DNA from 4 places in the Marinobacter albus genome. Region 4 is predicted to be linked to each of the others. Evidence: predicted binding sites of a transcription regulator. Region 4 holds the regulator's gene; each other region holds the start of a gene.
The links. The regulator FliA, encoded in region 4, starts transcription of late flagellar genes. The targets are predictions, from matches to a motif close to CTAAAGTTTNNNNNNNNNNNGCCGNTAA.

Region 1 (4,213 bases), 340 kb from region 4:
GGTCGTCTGGAACATCAGACGGGTTTTCCCTCGTTCAGCGCGAGTGCGCCTTTGACAATCCGGTAAATGATCCAGATAGAGATCCCGAGCAGGATGAACCAGCCAATGATCAGCGGCGCTGTCACGATACCGATAACTGTCCACAGCAGACCGATCCAGAAGGTGCGAATCTGCCACTGGAAATGGCGCTCGATCCAGGTATTGCGGACGTCATCCATCTTGACGTAATTGATGATCACGCCCACCAGACCGGTGATGCCGCCAACAAAGAATGACAGGGCCTGAAGGATATAGACCACAACCGCCAGATTGCGCGCCGGGTCTGAACGACGTGCGATCGGGTCGGGATCAGCGGGGATATGTTCCTGTTCTGCCAAAACGTACTCTCCTTCGGGGTTTCTTTCTGGAGTCTACCACAGCCCGCAGACACCGAAACTTCCTGAAGGATCAGTGGTTGTCCGGACGGTATCCCAGGCGAAAGCCGCCCCAGTGCTTACCCTTTACATAGATGGGCACGGAGAGGTCATGCATGATTTCCCCGGTGTCCCGACGATAGGTCTGCAACAACATATCCTGGGTGTGACTACCACAACGGATACCGGTCCGGTCATTGAACAGCCGTTTGCTCCGGCTCTTGACCAGGTCCACCTTGGGATCGCCGGTCGGGGCATGGGCGAAGTCGCGGTTATGGGTAGGTACGTAGCCGTCCGGTGCCGCAGAGATGGCAAAGACCAGGGACTCGTGGGCGTTCTTGACGGCTTCCTGAACGGCAGGCAGGTACTGGTCGGTAAATCGGTCAAAACTGCTCGCGTACTTGGGCGGGTGGGTATTGCGAATCAATTCCCGCTTCCTATCAAACAACGCCTGTTCCGACAGCTTGCCGTCACGGATCGCCTGTTCAAACAACCGGCTGATCTTCGCGGCGCCGGTCTTGGCCTGGTCGTAAAAAAACCGGTGGTAACTGGCATCACTGTTCAGGGCAAAGGCGGCGTTGGCTTTCTCCGCCAGTTCCATCAGGGTTGCGGCCTGTTCCGCAAGTGACGCAACGCTGGAGTCACTCTCTTCAATCTGATCCCGGACCGTTTCAATGCCGGCAAACATCTGCTCCAGACTCTGCTCATTTTTCTGGTCGATTTCAGCAATCCGGGCCACCTGCTGCTGCACCCGGTCTGATTGGTCACGAATCTGGTCCAGACGCTCGCCAACACTCTCCACGGACGTCAGCCCTTCCTCGACGCTACGGGCAAGATCCTCAATCCGGGTGACAACCAGGTTGGTGCCTGATCGAATTTCCTGCAGGGTTTCGGCGACTTCACTGGTGGCCTGGGCCGTTCTACCCGCCAGTTGCCGAACTTCATCCGCGACTACCGCAAATCCCCGGCCCTGCTCACCAGCGCGAGCGGCTTCGATGGCGGCGTTGAGAGCCAACAGGTTGGTCTGCTCGGCGATGCCCTGAATGGTGGTGGTGACACCCTGGATCTTGTTGGATTTCTCATTCAGTTCCTGGATGAGCGTGAGGTTCTCTGCCGATTGCTGATGAACCAGCCGCACGCTGTCGATGGCATCGACCAGAGCCTGCCGCCCTTCTGCACTGGTCACACTCGCCTGGTGCGCCATGGTAGCGGCCTCAGTGGCCTGGGCGGAGGATTCACGGACAGTTTCCGTGATCTGGCCAGCGTAGTCGGCCATCTGGGCGGTCTCTTGCACCTGTCGGTCAAGACGCAGTTTCAACTGGTCAGCGGCGAAAGAGACCTGGGCCGCAGAAATGGCATTCTGGTCAGCACTGCCAGCCAGCGTCTCAACCAGGGCACGCCCCGCCTTGGCATCAGCAAGCAGACCGTCACACTGGGTTCGAAGCGGATGATCATCAGGCAAGGAGCCGTCGTTCAGGCCCTTGATGCCCCGTTCAATGGGTTCGAGAACCCGTAAGATGAAGTAACCACCGGCAAGCGCAAGACCGCCAATCAGTCCAATAAACACGGACGCGGGTTCAAGACCTAACACTGGTGCCACCAATACCCCGGTAACCGCACCGACGACCGCGACTGCCACCCCCCAGAGAACTGTTGTCCGTTCGAGTAATGCCATACAAACCTCGAAATTATTGTTTTTCGTTCAATCATTCTTCGCCTGAAGGCCATTAGGGAGATTAATGAATTGGCTTAAGCTAATAACTCATACTTTAGTTGATACTTTGATTGTAACGGCGTGGCCGGCGATTTCTTGAACAAAAAAACCGCAGGGCCAACCGATTCCCTGACGGAATCGACCAGCCCTGCGGTTGCAGTCAGCGGTTGGCAGGGCGCCTAGGCGCCGATTACTCCACCATCGTCACGGGTGACAATCACCGCGGCATCTCGCGGATGGTCGCCTTCGGTCCCGAACGGCCAATCCGCCGCCGGATGCTGAATATTGACGAACATGGTCTTCACATCCGGCGTGGTCACCACACCGGTGACCTCACACCCCTGAGGTCCCACGAAGAAGCGCTTGATTTCGCGGGTCACCGGATTGGCCGCCAGCATCATGTTGTTCTGGTATGGCGCATCGTCGGAGCCATCGGTCTGAATCCACAGCCGGCCGTTGTAGTCGAACCAGAGACCATCCGGGCTGTTGAAAATATTGTCGTCACTCAAGGAAACAACCGTGTTTCCATCGACAACCGTTTCGGTGCCCTGTTCACCCGCAAACACAAAGATGTCCCAGTTGAACGCAACAGCGGCGTGGTCATCGTTTTCCTCCGCCCAACGGATGATGTGGCCGGTGCGGTTTTCTGCCAACGGGTTGGCCGCGTTGGTCTGTTCTTCCGTACGCTGGGAGTTATTGGTCAGCGTGAAATAGACCTCACCGGTGTTCGGATCGACGGCTCCCCACTCGGGTCGGTCCATCGGTGTTGCGCCGGCAATGTCGGCGGCCAGTCGGGTGTTCAGCAGCACATCGGCCTGGTTGGCAAAACCGTCGAATGCAACTTCACCGACCGTGGTGCCTTCGGCGGCAGCCACCTTGGCGGCAAAGTCGGCATCCTCAAGCGACAGTGCCAGCCAGTCCCCGGAGCCGTCCTCGTTGAAGCGGGCAACGTACAGAGTACCCTTATCCAGCAGATAACCACCGGCAGTCGCTGCCGAATAAGGTTGGGATGACACGAACTTGTAGATGTACTCGAAGCGGGAATCGTCACCCGAATAGCAGACCACCGGCTGGCCTTCCTTGACCGGCGCGAAAATCACCCCCTCGTGACCAAAACGACCCAGGGCGGTGCGCTTCTGCGGCTTGCTCTCGGGCGTAAAGGGATCGATCTCTACCATGTAACCGAAGGTGTTGGCTTCGTTGCGATAGTCCTCGTCCGCGTTTCCGGCACCCGGGGTAATATCAAAACGGACGTAGGCGTCCGCCCCGTTGTCCGCCAGCTCCCAGTCGTATCGACTGGAGCTGCCGACACCATGGCGGGCCTGTTCCCGGGGCTGCGTGCCCGCGCTATTGGCAAAATAACCGTGCCAGTTTTCTTCGGCGGTCAGGTAAGTGCCCCACGGTGTCGGGCCCATGGAGCAGTTGTTCAGGGTGCCGCGGGTTTCGGTGGCATCCGGGCTGAACCTGGTGATCAGTTTCTCGTATCCACGTACGGGGCCGCGGATATCCATCTCGGTACCGCCGGTAATCCGCCGGTTGAACGGGCTGCCAAAGACCACATCCCAGGTGCCTTGGCTGTCCTGCCTGATATGCACCACGGACACACCATGGGCGGCAATCTCCTTTCGAACTTCGTCCTCGGGACGCACACCACCGTTGGCGTCAGCGCTGGTGGGGCCATCCGGATGCAGGGCGCCCTGATTGATGTACTCGTGATTCATCACCAGCAGGCCCTCGGTGGAACTGCTGCCGCCGGCTTTCTGGTCGATCGGGAAGAAATGCATGCCATCGTGATGCATGCCGATCTGCTGTTCCTGGTCCTCACCGCTGTTGGAGGCATCGGCCCGGAAAGCGGGATAGGAACCGGTAATCGGTGTACCCCAGGGCAGGAAAGCCTGGGCGGAGTAGCCTTCGGGAACAACCACCTGGTTGGCGGCTGAGACAGCAACGGCCTTGAAACCCAGCTCGGTGGCCGAGGCGTTATCGGAGTTGGCATTGGTGTTGCCACTGCTACTATTACCGTCGCTGGCGCATGCTGCCAGGCCGACGCCCATGATGCTGGCCAGCGCGGCACCAACAGTGCCTT
Region 2 (4,213 bases), on a different contig from region 4:
CTTCGGCTCAGTGCGCCTGATCATGGGTTTTGCACCGAAAATGCTGGAGAACCGTCGTGGCCACGTGATCAACATTTCCTCCATCGGTGTGCTGACCAACGCGCCGCGATTCTCTGCCTACGTGGCATCCAAGTCGGCACTGGACGCGTTCAGTCGCTGTGCGGCGGCCGAGTGGTCGGATCGCAATGTGACCTTCACCACCATCAACATGCCGCTGGTGAAGACGCCCATGATTGCGCCGACCAAAATCTACGATTCGGTGCCAACGCTGACGCCGGAGGAAGCCGCCGACATGGTTGCCGAAGCCATCGTCTATCGTCCGAAGCGCATCGCGACCCGACTGGGCATCTTTGCGCAGGTGTTGCATGCCCTGGCACCGAAGATGGGCGAGATCGTGATGAACACCGGCTACCGCATGTTCCCGGATTCGCCGGCAGCAGCGGGCAGCCGGTCCGGCCAGAGGCCCAAGGTGTCCAGCGAGCAGGTGGCGTTCGCGGCCATCATGCGGGGCATCTACTGGTAAGTGGTCGCTCCGTGAGATCAAAAAACCCCGCCTCGGCGGGGTTTTTTGTGTCGGTCATTCGGCCTCTTCAATCAACGGCGGGGGGAAACCGCCCAGATCCTTCCAGCGATTTACTATCCCGCAGAACAGGTCCGCCGTTTTCTCCGCATCATAGGCGGCAGAGTGCGCTTCCTTGTTGTTGAACGGAATACCGGCCAGTTTGCAGGCCTGGGCCAGAACCGTGTGGCCGTAGGCGAGTCCCGCCAGTGTGGCGGTGTCAAACGTGGAAAACGGGTGGAACGGATTGCGCTTGATGTCGGCTCTCATCGCAGCGGCAAACACGAAGTTGTGATCGAACGTGGCGTTGTGGCCAACCAGCACCGCGCGCTTGCAGTCGAAGGCTTTCACCGCTTTACGAATCGGGGTAAAGATTTCGCTCAGGCCTTCCCGTTCGGGGACCGCTTCCCGCTCCGGATTCCAGGGGTCAATGCCGGTGAAGTCCAGCGCCGATTGTTCGAGGTTTGCGCCCTCGAACGGATCAATCTGTTGCACGTGGGTCTCCCCGCGCAGAAGGTAGCCGTTCTCGTCCATGGTCAGCAGCACCGCGGCCACTTCCAGCAAGGCGTCCCGCTCCGGATTGAAACCGGCGGTTTCCACGTCAACGACGACGGGCAGAAAACCGCGAAAGCGGCGGGACATGGGATGCGGTTCTTTGTTTTCGTCAGTCACTCAAACTCCGGTCATGGCCGTGTGATGAAAAGTCAGGATGTTTACGCCAGGCGCCAGTTCACGGTTTCACCCGCTTTCAGTGGCACGATGTTGCCGTCTGCCAGAGGCAGTTGCTCCGGCATGGTCCAGGGGTCCCGCACCAGGGTAATGGTGTCCGTGTTTCTCGGCAGACCGTAGAAGTCCGCGCCGTTAACGCTGGCGAACGCCTCCAGTTTGTCCAGAATGCCCAGTTCCTCGAAGATCTCTGCATACAGGCCGATGGCGCCATAAGCAGAGTAGCAGCCAGCGCAGCCGCACGCGGCTTCCTTGCGGTCCTTGGCGTGGGGCGCAGAATCGGTGCCCAGGAAGAAACGTGGATTACCACTTGCAACGGCATCGCGCAGGGCCTGCTGGTGACGGTTGCGCTTAAGTATAGGCAGGCAGTAGAGATGCGGGCGAATGCCGCCAACCAGCATGTGATTGCGGTTATACATCAGGTGCTGTGGCGTCAGTGTGGCGGCCAGATTGTTGCCGGCGTACTGCTGAACAAATTTCGCCGAATCCGCCGTGGTGATATGTTCCAGAACCACCTTGAGGTTCGGAAAGTCGTCCATGGTCGGAGCGAGTACCCGTTCGAGGAACACTTTCTCGCGATCGAAAATATCAATGTCAGCATCGGTCACCTCACCGTGAACCAGCAGCAGCATGCCGCATTCGGCCATGGCTTCCAGCACCGGGTAGATATTGCGAATGTCTTTTACACCCGATGCGGAGTTGGTGGTGGCGCCGGCCGGGTAGAGTTTGGCGGCAACCACTCCGGCTGCCTTCGCGTCGCGAACGGTCTCTGCGGTGGTGCTCTCGGTGAGGTAAAGCGTCATCAGGGGCTGGAATTCCGTGCCCTTGGCGGCATCCAGAATGCGGTCCCGGTAGGCCAGGGCGTCTGCGGTAGTGGTTACCGGCGGAACCAGGTTGGGCATGATGATCGCGCGCCCGAAACACGCGGCGGTGGCCGGAACGACATCCTTTAGGACATCGCCGTCACGCACGTGCAGGTGCCAGTCGTCCGGACGGGTGAGAGTGATCTGATCGGTCATGGGAGGTTTCCGCAGTTCCATAGGTGGGCCATGGCCCTGAAAAATTTTGCGAATTATACCAGAAGGGGAGAGTGTTTGTTTTTGTATCCGACCCTAAAGAAGATGGGGGCCGGGCCGTTAACCGGGGAAACCACTGAATCAGTTGAGCACGTTGGTAATCCGCTATGGCATCCAGCTTACGAACATTCTCTCTTGGCCTGATGGGCGCCCTCGCGCTGGGTCTGGCCGGACCGTCAGGTGCTTCCAGCTACGGTGCGGGCATCGAGAACAGCCAGTGGTATCTGGCAGAATCGGTGTTCGAATGTTCGCTGGTGCATGAAGTTCCGGGGTACGGCAAAGCCGTGTTCCGGCACCGGGCCGGTGAAAGGCTCACATTCTTTCTTGAGTCGGAATCGCCGCTGATGCGGCCGGGCCGTGGTGATCTGGTGGTTGAGGCCCCGGCGTGGCGCCCGGGTGTGGCCCCCAGACCCCTGGGCAAGGTCACGGTCTCGGACGGAAACCGGCCGGTGCTGCTGGAAACCCGCCAGGCCATGGTGCTGGTTCAGGGTCTGCTTGAGGGCCTGCGCCCGACGGTCACCCGGGAATCATGGTTTGATAGTCGGCCGGTGCGGGTTCAGGTGTCGAACGTGAATTTCGCCGGACAGTTCCAGAGCTACCGGGCCTGCACGGCCAACCTGTTGCCGGTCAACTACGACCAGGTTCGACGCTCCCGCATTCCCTTTGCCAGTGGCAGTACCAGCCTGTCTGAGGCCGATCGCCAACTGCTCAATAACCTGGTGACCTACGTGCTGGCCGATTCAACCGTTGAGCGGATTTTCGTGGACGGACACAGCGATCGTCTGGGCAGTCGCATCGACAACCGGGCGCTGTCCGAGGAACGGGCAAACGTGGTGGCTGACTATCTCAAGGCGCAAGGAGTTTCCGAGGATATGATTACCGTGCGGGCTCATGGCGACCAATACCCGGTTTCACGCCGGCCCTCCGATAACCGTCGCACCAACATACGGTTGCAGCGTGAGGGTGAGCGCCCGGAATTCCAGCAGGCCAATGGCTACGGTGGCGACTCCGCCGGATGAGTCCGGTTCAGTAGACGGAGTTCAGTACTTCAAGATGAGCCGTCACACTCTCGCCCAGGGCCTTCAGGCTGTAGCCCCCCTCCAGCGTTGAAATGATCCGGTCATTGGCGTGGTCACTGGCTACGCTGACAATCATTTCCGTTAACCAGCGATAGTCATCCACTTCGAGATTCAGTTCGGCCATCGGGTCCAGCCGGTGGCCATCGAACCCGGCCGAGATCAGGATAACCTGAGGTTTGAAGTCCTGCAGTTTCTTGACCCAGGCCGACTCGACAGCCTTGCGGTATTCAATCGCGGCGCAGCCCGCTTCAATCGGTGCGTTGATAATGTTTGGCGCTTGCCGGTGCACGTGCGAGTGTGGATAGAACGGGTGCTGAAAGCTGGAGCACATGAGAATGCGCTCATCCCCTCCGACGATATCCACCGTGCCATTGCCCTGGTGCACGTCAAAATCAATGATGGCCACCCGATCCAGCTGATGGAAGGTAAGGGCGCGCATCGCGGCCAGGGCCACGTTGTTGTAGAAGCAGAAACCCATGGATTTGCTGCGTTCGGCGTGATGACCCGGGGGACGAGCGCAGACAAAGGCGTTGGTAACCTGGCTGCTCATGACCATGTCCACGGCCTGGATGTTCGCGCCGGCGGCGAGGCGGGCGGCCCGCAGGGTGTCCGGCATCATGGCGGTATCGGGATCGGTGAATACCCGGCCCCGGGTCGGTTGCATCAAGTCGAGCTGGTGCAGGTACTTTTCGGGATGAACGGTCAGCAGCTGGTCACGGGTGATTTCTTCGGGGCGGACCCAGTCGAGGTCCTGCTCAAGATTGGTTTCTGCG
Region 3 (4,213 bases), on a different contig from region 4:
CACACAGCGGGCAGTGGCTGTCGTAGAAAAGGGTGTCATATCGGGGTGCCATCAAGTCCTCCAAGGGCCAGTATCTGGTTCCGAACGTCTGCTTTCTGCTGTTCCAGGCTGACTTCGAGGGTTCGCAAGGCCGCCGGGAGAATGTCGGGGGCATTGCTCCGGAACTGCTCCAGCAACTGAATCTGAACGTGCAGGTCCTGAAAGCGGCCATAGTGTTTCTGGCGTTCTTTCAAAACCTTCAGGGGCTTCTTCCAGCCTGCCCTGTCGAGCTCCATCAGATAGCGTGTTCGCTTCAACAGCTTACGCAGTCGGTGGAAATCCTCGTCCGGCGAGGAGCAAGTCAGCACCGCAGAACGCCTGTTGATCTCATCAATACGTCGCCCGGCGGTTTTTCGGATGTCTTTATGGCTCAATGACGTGGCAAGTTTTTCCAGTTTTCCGGATTCGATCCGGTTCTGCCAGTCGGTCAGACTCTTGCGGTAGCGCTTGCCCGTCAGTTTTTTCACCAGCCGCTGTTGCTCGTTGTCCGCCTCTTTCTCGAAATAGGTGTGCAGGGCGGTACGCAGCTCGTCATTGGCAGCGCTCAGCGTCGGCAGCTGTTGCAGGAACACGTGCAGGTCCCGGAGTCGGCTGGTGGCGTTGGCATACCGTTTGAGCTCCTTGACGGGCTTCGCCAGAAGGTTGTTGCCGGTAACCTCCTGGACCGACTCGGCAATGGCGCGGCTGCGACGGATGGCAATGCGGTACTGGTGCAGGAACTCGTCATCCAGCCCGATGATCACCCCCGGTGCCAGTTGATGCATGAGCTCCAGCTGGTGTTGAAGTGCGACTGGAATGTCCCGGCCTGGCCGGGTGCCGTCGGTCGCTGCCCGCTTTTTCAGTTTGCGGGCAAAATGGCTGTAGCTGAACTGGCTCGGCGTCAGGAGTGTCTCCAGTTTGCCCTTGCCCTTCGCTAATTGACGCCAATGGCGGACGGGTGCGCGAATGTGTACGAAACTGGCAGTGGGAAGCTCTGTCGGCGGGTGTTTGACCAGCCACTGGGCAAGCTCCAGGAGTGCCGGGTTGTGTCCGATCACTGCGACCGGGCCATCATCTTCCCGATCCATCAACCATCTGGCCAGGCGTCGGAAGTCGAAGGTGTAGAGCTCAGGGCAGACATGCACCCGTTCCGGGGAAACGGTGGCGGGCAGTATGCCCTCCAGCGTCGCCTGCGCCCGGGTTGCCGGACTGGCGTACATCTGGCCCTCGAAACCGCCATGCCGAGCAAGGGCCCGCCCCAGTGGTGCCAGCTGGCTCTGCCCCCGGGCACTCAGGGGGCGTGCCCGGTCAGGCAGGCTGTCGTCGGCCCAACTGGATTTGGCGTGTCGGATCAGGTAGAGGTCCTTCATGCTGCAACCGTGGTGTTAAGACATTGGTCGAGAACGCGCTCAAGATCGGGGCAGAACCGCCGATATGTCAATTATCTGAAAATGCGTGAACAGTACCAGTCTAGTGCCAGCGCGGGCGACCTTCATTGTCTCGTGCGCAACATAGCCTTAACAAACTGGAACAGTGCTCAACGCATCTCTGTGGATAATTCACAACTCTGACCAGTCCCCAAGGATCGTTGTAATGAACCTCCTGAACAACTTGCGCATACGCACCCGTTTGTTGCTGGCCGTATTGGTGCTGGTCCTCATCACCGCGGCCACCATCGCCTGGATCACGGTCAGCCAGATTCAGGCCAGTGGTGAGGCTGAGCTCAAGCGTCTTGAGGCCAGTCTGCTGGAGTCCCGGAAAGCCGGACTCAAGAATCTGATCGATGCGGCCCGGGCGGTCGTTCTGGAGGCAAAGAACGACCCTGAGCTCTCCGAAGAGGAGGCGAAGGCCGAAGCGGCATCGCGTCTCCGGACCATCCGGTTCGACAAGTCCAATTACGTCTTCGCCTACACCCGGGACGTCTACAACCTGGCCTATGCCCCCGATCCCTCCAAGGAAGGACCGTCAAGCAACCCAACCCTCAGGAAGCTGGTGGGTGCCCTGTTCGATGCCGCCGAGACCGATGGCTACTACGAATACGAGTGGATGAACCCGGCATCGGGCAATGAAGAGCCGAAGGTCTCCTACTCGACGATTATTCCGGGTTGGGACTGGATGATTGGTGCCGGTGTGTACGTGACCAACATCGATCGTGAAGTCGCCGCTGCGCAGGCTGAAATTCAGGACAACATTGCCTCAACCCTCGGATTCATTCTGATGGTGACGGTGATCGTTGTGGTTGTTTCACTGTTGGTTGGCCTTTTGGTTGGTCGCACCGTGACCAGGCCGCTCAAAGGCGTGAGCGACATGATGCAGGAAATCGCGGACGGTGAGGGCGATCTTCGCCACCGTCTGCCGGAGGACGGCACCGACGAGCTGGCCGAGTTGGGGCGGCGCTTCAATGCCTTTGTGATCAAGATCCAGGACACCATCCGGGAAGTGGGCGCCACCACGGATCAGGTCGCCTCGGCCGCCGAGGAACTGAGTCGGGTAGCCAATGAAACCCGAGCGTCGGTTCAGGAACAGGGTTCAGAGACCGACCAGATCGCCTCGGCCATCAATGAAATGGCGGCAACCATCCAGCAGATTTCCGGCAATGCCAACGAGGTCGAGAGTGCGGCCTCAGATGCCGATCGCATGGCTCGGGATGGCGGGGAAACCATTACCAATGCCCAGGCCGCGGTCAACAAACTGTCCGAGGAAATCCAGGACAGCGCCCGGACCATCGACGCCCTGGCCGAGAAGTCTGACGACATCCAGCAGGTTCTCGATGTGATTCACGCCGTGACCGAACAGACCAACCTGCTGGCGCTGAACGCGGCTATTGAGGCGGCCCGGGCCGGTGAGCATGGTCGTGGCTTCTCGGTGGTTGCCGATGAGGTCCGTCAGCTGGCGAAGCGCAGTGCCGAGTCCGCAGACCAGATTCGTGAAATGATTGACGGGTTTGTCTCCGAGTCCCGTTCCGCGGTTGAGCGCATGAACCGGTCCCGTGATCGGTCATCGGAGACGGTTGAGCGCATCAATCACGCCACGGGGGCGTTGGGCACTATCGAGAAATCGGTTGGCCAGATCCACGACCAGGTGACCCAGATTGCCACTGCTGCCGAGCAGCAGAGTCAGGTGGCAGAAGAAATCAACCAGAATGTCGTGCGCATCGTTGATGCCGCCCAGCGCAGCGACACCGGCGTCACCCAGACCAACGAAGCAAGCCAGGAACTGGCGCGGCTGGGTGAAACCTTGCGAGGCCTGGTCAGTCAGTTCAAGGTCTGATTCCGGTGGTCTGGCTTTGTCGAAGCAGCTCCCGGAGCCGGCGGGAGCGCCGTGCCCGGGCGAAGATGGTGGTCAGCAGGTAATCCGGGTCGAAGGGCTTGTTGATGTAATCGTCACCGCCAAGAGCTGCACTCATGACTTTCTGGTCCGAGTGGGTGTCGGAGGTCAGAAAAAGAATGGGGATCGGGTCAAAGAACCTGTCCTGACGGAGGATTGCTGCCAGCTCGATGCCGGAAACTTCCGGCATCAGCACATCGAGAATCACGACGTCCGGTTCAAATGCTTTTGCAGCCTCCAGCGCTTTCTTCGGATCGACAACGGTACGGACCTCGAGTCCGGCCCGCTCCAACACCAGTTGATTCACCGCCAGCACGGCCTCATCGTCATCGACCATCAACACCCTGAAGGCCGGAGCACGCTCGATGTCGGCGTATTCCCGGGCCACGTCGACCAGTTCGTTCTGGCGAACCGGTTGGGTCAGGTAGCGGGACGCCCCGGCCCTCAGGGCATCCAGCCGGGTGTCCATGTCATCCCGGGCCGACAGAAACACCACGGGGGGCAGGTTTCCGAGTTTCTGCTTGAGGAACCGGATAATTCGTGGGCCCGCACAGGCGTCGTCGCCGAAGCTGATGTTCATGATGATCAGGTCGGGCGGTGGCAGAATCTCGAAGGTGTCGCCATAAACGGTTGCGGACATGAATACCCGGGCATCAAAGCCCGCTTCTTCCAGCCAATGCAGAATCTCACCAGCAACCAAGTCGTCCTCTTCGACAATGTGGATGGAACGTGAGCCCGACAATGCAACGGAGCCCAGTTCCGGCTCGCTTGTGATCTCCACGTCGCGCATGGCTCTGACCAGGGCCAGGATCGCTTCCTGTTTTGACACCGGATCCTCGGCTGAAGCGTCAAACCAGGCATCCACCAT
Region 4 (4,213 bases):
CGGCTCGAGGACGAGCTGAACCGTTCCCGTGATCGAATCCGTGAAGTGCGGGAAAAGCGGGCAAAAGCGGGTGCAACCTATTCCGGCGCCACGTTTGCGGATCTGAACGAGGCAGCCTCGTCCGGCTTTGACGAGTCGGTGGCAGCGTCTGCGCCGAATGCTCGGGGGTATTCCGATGAGCTGGCCCAGATGCGGGCTGAAATCAGCTCACTCAAGGATATGATGAGCGGCCGTTCCGCCGAGCCGGCAAAGCCAGTCAGCAATGCGCTCCAGCAGCGGCTGGCCGAGCGACTGCAGGAGTTTGGTCTGAGCAGTGACCTGGCGGGTTCGCTGTCCCGCCGTCACAAGGGCGGCCGGCTTGAAGATGGCTGGAAGCAATCCCTGAAAATGCTGGCAACCGGCGTCCGCACCTCGCGCCAGGAATGGCCGGACGAGGGAGGGGTCTACGCGTTGGTTGGTCCGACAGGTTCCGGTAAGACCACCACCATCGGCAAGCTGGCGGCGCGTTATGTGTTGCGACACGGAGCGGACTCCCTGGCCCTGGTGACGACTGACCGCTACCGGGTGGCCGCTCACGAGCAGCTGTTCGTGTTTGGTCGGATCCTGAACGTTCCGGTGCGGGTGGTGGATGAAAGCCATTCGTTGGACGATATTCTGGACGAGCTGTCCGGTCGGCATCTGGTGTTGATCGATACCGCCGGCCTGACCAGCTCGGACAAAGGCTACCAGGAGCAGTTGGCCGAGCTGGCGCGCAGCCACCACAACATTCGTACTCATCTGGTGGTGTCTGCCACCAGCCAGCCGCGTATCATGAAATCCGTGTGGCATTGCTATAAGATGGCAAATCTTGCGGGCTGCGTAATGACAAAGATTGACGAAGCCCTGACACTGGGGGAATCTCTTGGGTTCGTGATGGAAACCGGATTGCCGGTGGCCTATTACACGGACGGGCAGAAAATTCCCGAGGACCTGCACCACGCGGAAGCCATTCCCCTGGTGCGGCTGGCGGTGGAACGGCTGAAACGCCTGCAGCAACAGCAGTCGGTTGCTGAAGGGGCCTGAGCGCGAACGCACCTTTACCGGATGACAGAGTATCCGGCGCGCAGAGCTGGCGCCGTTCAATGACAAGACGAGCCCTCAGTACAACTGGCGAGAGACAAGAATCAACATGAGCAAAGCACATCCGGTACAGGTGATTGCGGTTTCCGGCGGCAAGGGTGGGGTCGGCAAGAGTAACGTGTCGGTTAACCTTGGAATTGCCCTGGCGCAGAAAGGTCGCCGGGTGGTGATTCTGGATGCCGATCTCGGCCTGGCCAACATCGATGTCCTGCTCGGAATAACGGCCAGCCGGAATATTGCCGATGTGCTTTCCGGCGAGTGCGAACTCAAGGACATACTGGTCAGCGGGCCAGGTGGAGTCAAGATTGTTCCGGCCTCATCGGGCACCCAGCGCATGACCCACCTCAGCCCGATGGAACACGCTGGACTGATCAACGCCTTCAGTGAGCTGGGTGACCAGATTGACGTACTGATCGTCGATACCGCAGCGGGTATTTCCGAATCCGTTGTCAGTTTCCTCCGGGCATCGCAGGAGCTCCTTTTTGTCGTCTGCGACGAACCTACCTCCATCACCGATGCCTACGCCCTGATCAAGCTGATGAATCGGGAGTACGGCACAAACCGTTTTCGTATCCTGGCGAACCAGGTGCGAAATGAGCAGGAAGGCCGCCACCTGTTTGAGAAACTGAGCCGGGTGACCGAGCGCTTCCTTGATGTCGCATTGCAATATGTGGGTATGGTGCCCTACGACGAAGCCGTCAAAAAAGCGGTGCAGCGGCAGCGGGCGGTGCTGGACGCCTATCCCCGCGCCAAGGCGTCCCTGGCGATCAAGGCCTTGGCCGATAAAGTGGACAACTGGCCGTTACCGTCCTCGCCACGAGGCCATCTGGAGTTCTTTGTAGAGCGGCTCGTCCAAGTCTGAATCTGATCCAGTCAAAACAACACCGGATACATGACATTGGCGAAACATCTGGGAATCTATCAGCAGTCTGATGCGAAAAGCCCTTCGCGGCTCATTGAAGAGCATGCACCGCTGGTCAAGAAAATAGCCCTTCATCTCATGGCCAGGCTGCCTGCTTCGGTGCAGTTGGAAGACCTGATGCAGGCCGGCATGATCGGACTGCTCGAATCCGCACAACGCTACAGCTCGACCAAGGGCGCCACCTTCGAAACCTATGCTGGTATTCGGATCAGGGGCGCCATGGTGGATGAGATCCGCAAAGGCGACTGGGTGCCCCGTTCCGTCCACCGAAATGCCCGCCGGATATCCCAGGCCATCAAGGCCGTTGAAGACCGTCTCGGTCGCGAAGCCCAGGACCTCGAAGTCGCGCAGGAACTGGGCATGGAGTTATCCGAATACCATGCCTCACTTTCCGACGCGAACAGCGGACGACTTTTTAGTCTGGATGAGCTCAATGAATCCGGGGAGCTGCCGATAGAAGAGGCAGAGACCAGTGATAATCCGCTGGACGGTCTGGCATCCGACGCCTTCCGGCGCAATCTGGCTGAAGCCATTGAAGACTTGCCCGAACGCGAAAAGCTGGTGTTGAGCCTGTATTACCAGGAAGAGCTGAACCTCAAGGAAATCGGTGCTGTTCTGGGAGTGAGTGAGAGCCGTGTCAGTCAGATTCACAGCCAGGCCGCACTCAGATTGCGTGGGCGCCTTGCAGACTGGCGTCGCGACGCAGACGACTGAATGAGTGCTCCCTGTGTCCGGTTCATAGAGCTCTGTAGCTTTTGGTAACCGGCGCTTTACACGGACACCAAAGATCAGACAATAAGTGCTTCAAACAGCGGCCTGCTAGATTTCGAACTCGAAGGTCAAACGAATTCCGGGTGTTACCAACTGGAGGTCCCATTGGACAAGAACATGAAAATCCTGATTGTGGATGACTTTTCCACAATGCGACGGATCATCAAGAACCTGCTGCGAGATTTGGGCTTCAGCAATACCGATGAAGCCGATGACGGCAACACCGCGCTGCCGATGCTGAAGAGTGGCAAGTACGATTTTCTGGTAACGGATTGGAACATGCCGGGGATGTCCGGGTTCGATCTGCTTAAAGCCGTGCGCGCCGATGAAAATCTGAAGACGTTACCGGTGCTGATGGTAACGGCGGAAGCCAAGCGGGACCAGATCGTGGCTGCCGCCCAGGCCGGCGTGAATGGCTATGTGGTCAAGCCGTTCACGGCAGCGGTCCTCAAGGAAAAGATTGAGAAAATCTTCGAACGCATTCAGTAACCTGAGGTCGCATGGCTCTCATGAGCAATAGCAACAAGAACCATCGGAGCCTCGATCCGGAGGTGACAGAGCAGTTGCAGCGCCAGAGTGCGGAGCTGGCCGAAAGCGTGAAGGCCGGAGATTTTGCCCAGGCGATGACCGTGATCAATGAGCTCAGCGAGGTCAGGGATCAAAGTCTCTACCGTGAAGTTGGTCGGTTGACCCGCAGTCTCCACGAAGCCATCCGGAATTTCCAGGTGGATCCACGCAGCGCGGAACAGCAGGAAGCGCTGTCGAAGATGACCGACGCCTCGGACCGGCTCGAGTATGTGGTTCGAATGACCAGCCAGGCGGCCAACCGCACCATGGATCTGGTTGAAGAGACCATGCCGGTGGCCCACACCGTTCGCGATGAGGCTTCGGCGCTCCGGGATGAGTGGCAGCGTTTGCGCCGGCGCGAAATGCAGCCCTCAGAGTTTCGGGAGCTTTACGGGCGCATCGACCGTTTTTTTGCCGGCCTGACGACGGACGCCGACACCATATACAACAACCTCTCGGAAATTTTGCTGGCCCAGGATTTTCAGGACCTCACGGGACAGGTGATCCAGAAGGTCACGACCCTGGTGAAGGAAGTAGAGGAACAGATGCTCAGCCTCGTGGTAATGGCGAGCCATGTGGACCAGATCACCGGCACCGTGCACCAGATTGACGAGACTCAGGTTTCGGCGGAACAGGGCGTAGGACCGCAGATCAAGGCTGATGAGCGTGAAGATGTAGTTTCGGGACAGGACGACGTCGATGATCTGCTGTCCAGTCTCGGATTCTGAATTAATGAGGACTACGCATGGCGTTTGATGCTGATGACGAGATTTTGCAGGACTTCCTCGTGGAGGCCGGTGAAATTCTCGAGAAGCTGTCGGAGCAACTGGTCGA

Region 1: the regulator FliA is predicted to act here: its motif matches at 2,201-2,228, upstream of QQF73_RS05550 (methyl-accepting chemotaxis protein).
Region 2: the regulator FliA is predicted to act here: its motif matches at 2,398-2,425, upstream of QQF73_RS15035 (flagellar protein MotY).
Region 3: the regulator FliA is predicted to act here: its motif matches at 1,427-1,454, upstream of QQF73_RS13730 (methyl-accepting chemotaxis protein).

What each region holds. Positions count from the first base shown of each region.
Region 1 covers NZ_JASSQD010000001.1:1,168,024-1,172,236, reverse strand. The annotation lists gene QQF73_RS05555 (DUF4870 family protein) at 15-377, opposite strand; gene QQF73_RS05550 (methyl-accepting chemotaxis protein) at 448-2,088, opposite strand; gene QQF73_RS05545 (PhoX family protein) at 2,307-4,213, opposite strand, start outside.
Region 2 covers NZ_JASSQD010000003.1:30,093-34,305, reverse strand. The annotation lists gene QQF73_RS15050 (SDR family oxidoreductase) at 1-523, shown strand, start outside; gene rnt (ribonuclease T) at 578-1,231, opposite strand; gene pyrC (dihydroorotase) at 1,273-2,304, opposite strand; gene QQF73_RS15035 (flagellar protein MotY) at 2,505-3,380, shown strand; gene QQF73_RS15030 (histone deacetylase family protein) at 3,388-4,213, opposite strand, start outside.
Region 3 covers NZ_JASSQD010000002.1:478,112-482,324, forward strand. The annotation lists gene QQF73_RS13720 (thiol-disulfide oxidoreductase DCC family protein) at 1-52, opposite strand, end outside; gene QQF73_RS13725 (CHAD domain-containing protein) at 36-1,388, opposite strand; gene QQF73_RS13730 (methyl-accepting chemotaxis protein) at 1,612-3,288, shown strand; gene QQF73_RS13735 (response regulator) at 3,278-4,213, opposite strand, start outside.
Region 4 covers NZ_JASSQD010000001.1:1,506,362-1,510,574, forward strand. The annotation lists gene flhF (flagellar biosynthesis GTPase FlhF) at 1-1,062, shown strand, start outside; gene QQF73_RS07075 (MinD/ParA family protein) at 1,169-1,981, shown strand; gene QQF73_RS07080 (RNA polymerase sigma factor FliA) at 2,012-2,755, shown strand; gene cheY (chemotaxis response regulator CheY) at 2,918-3,301, shown strand; gene QQF73_RS07090 (protein phosphatase CheZ) at 3,322-4,107, shown strand; gene QQF73_RS07095 (chemotaxis protein CheA) at 4,125-4,213, shown strand, end outside.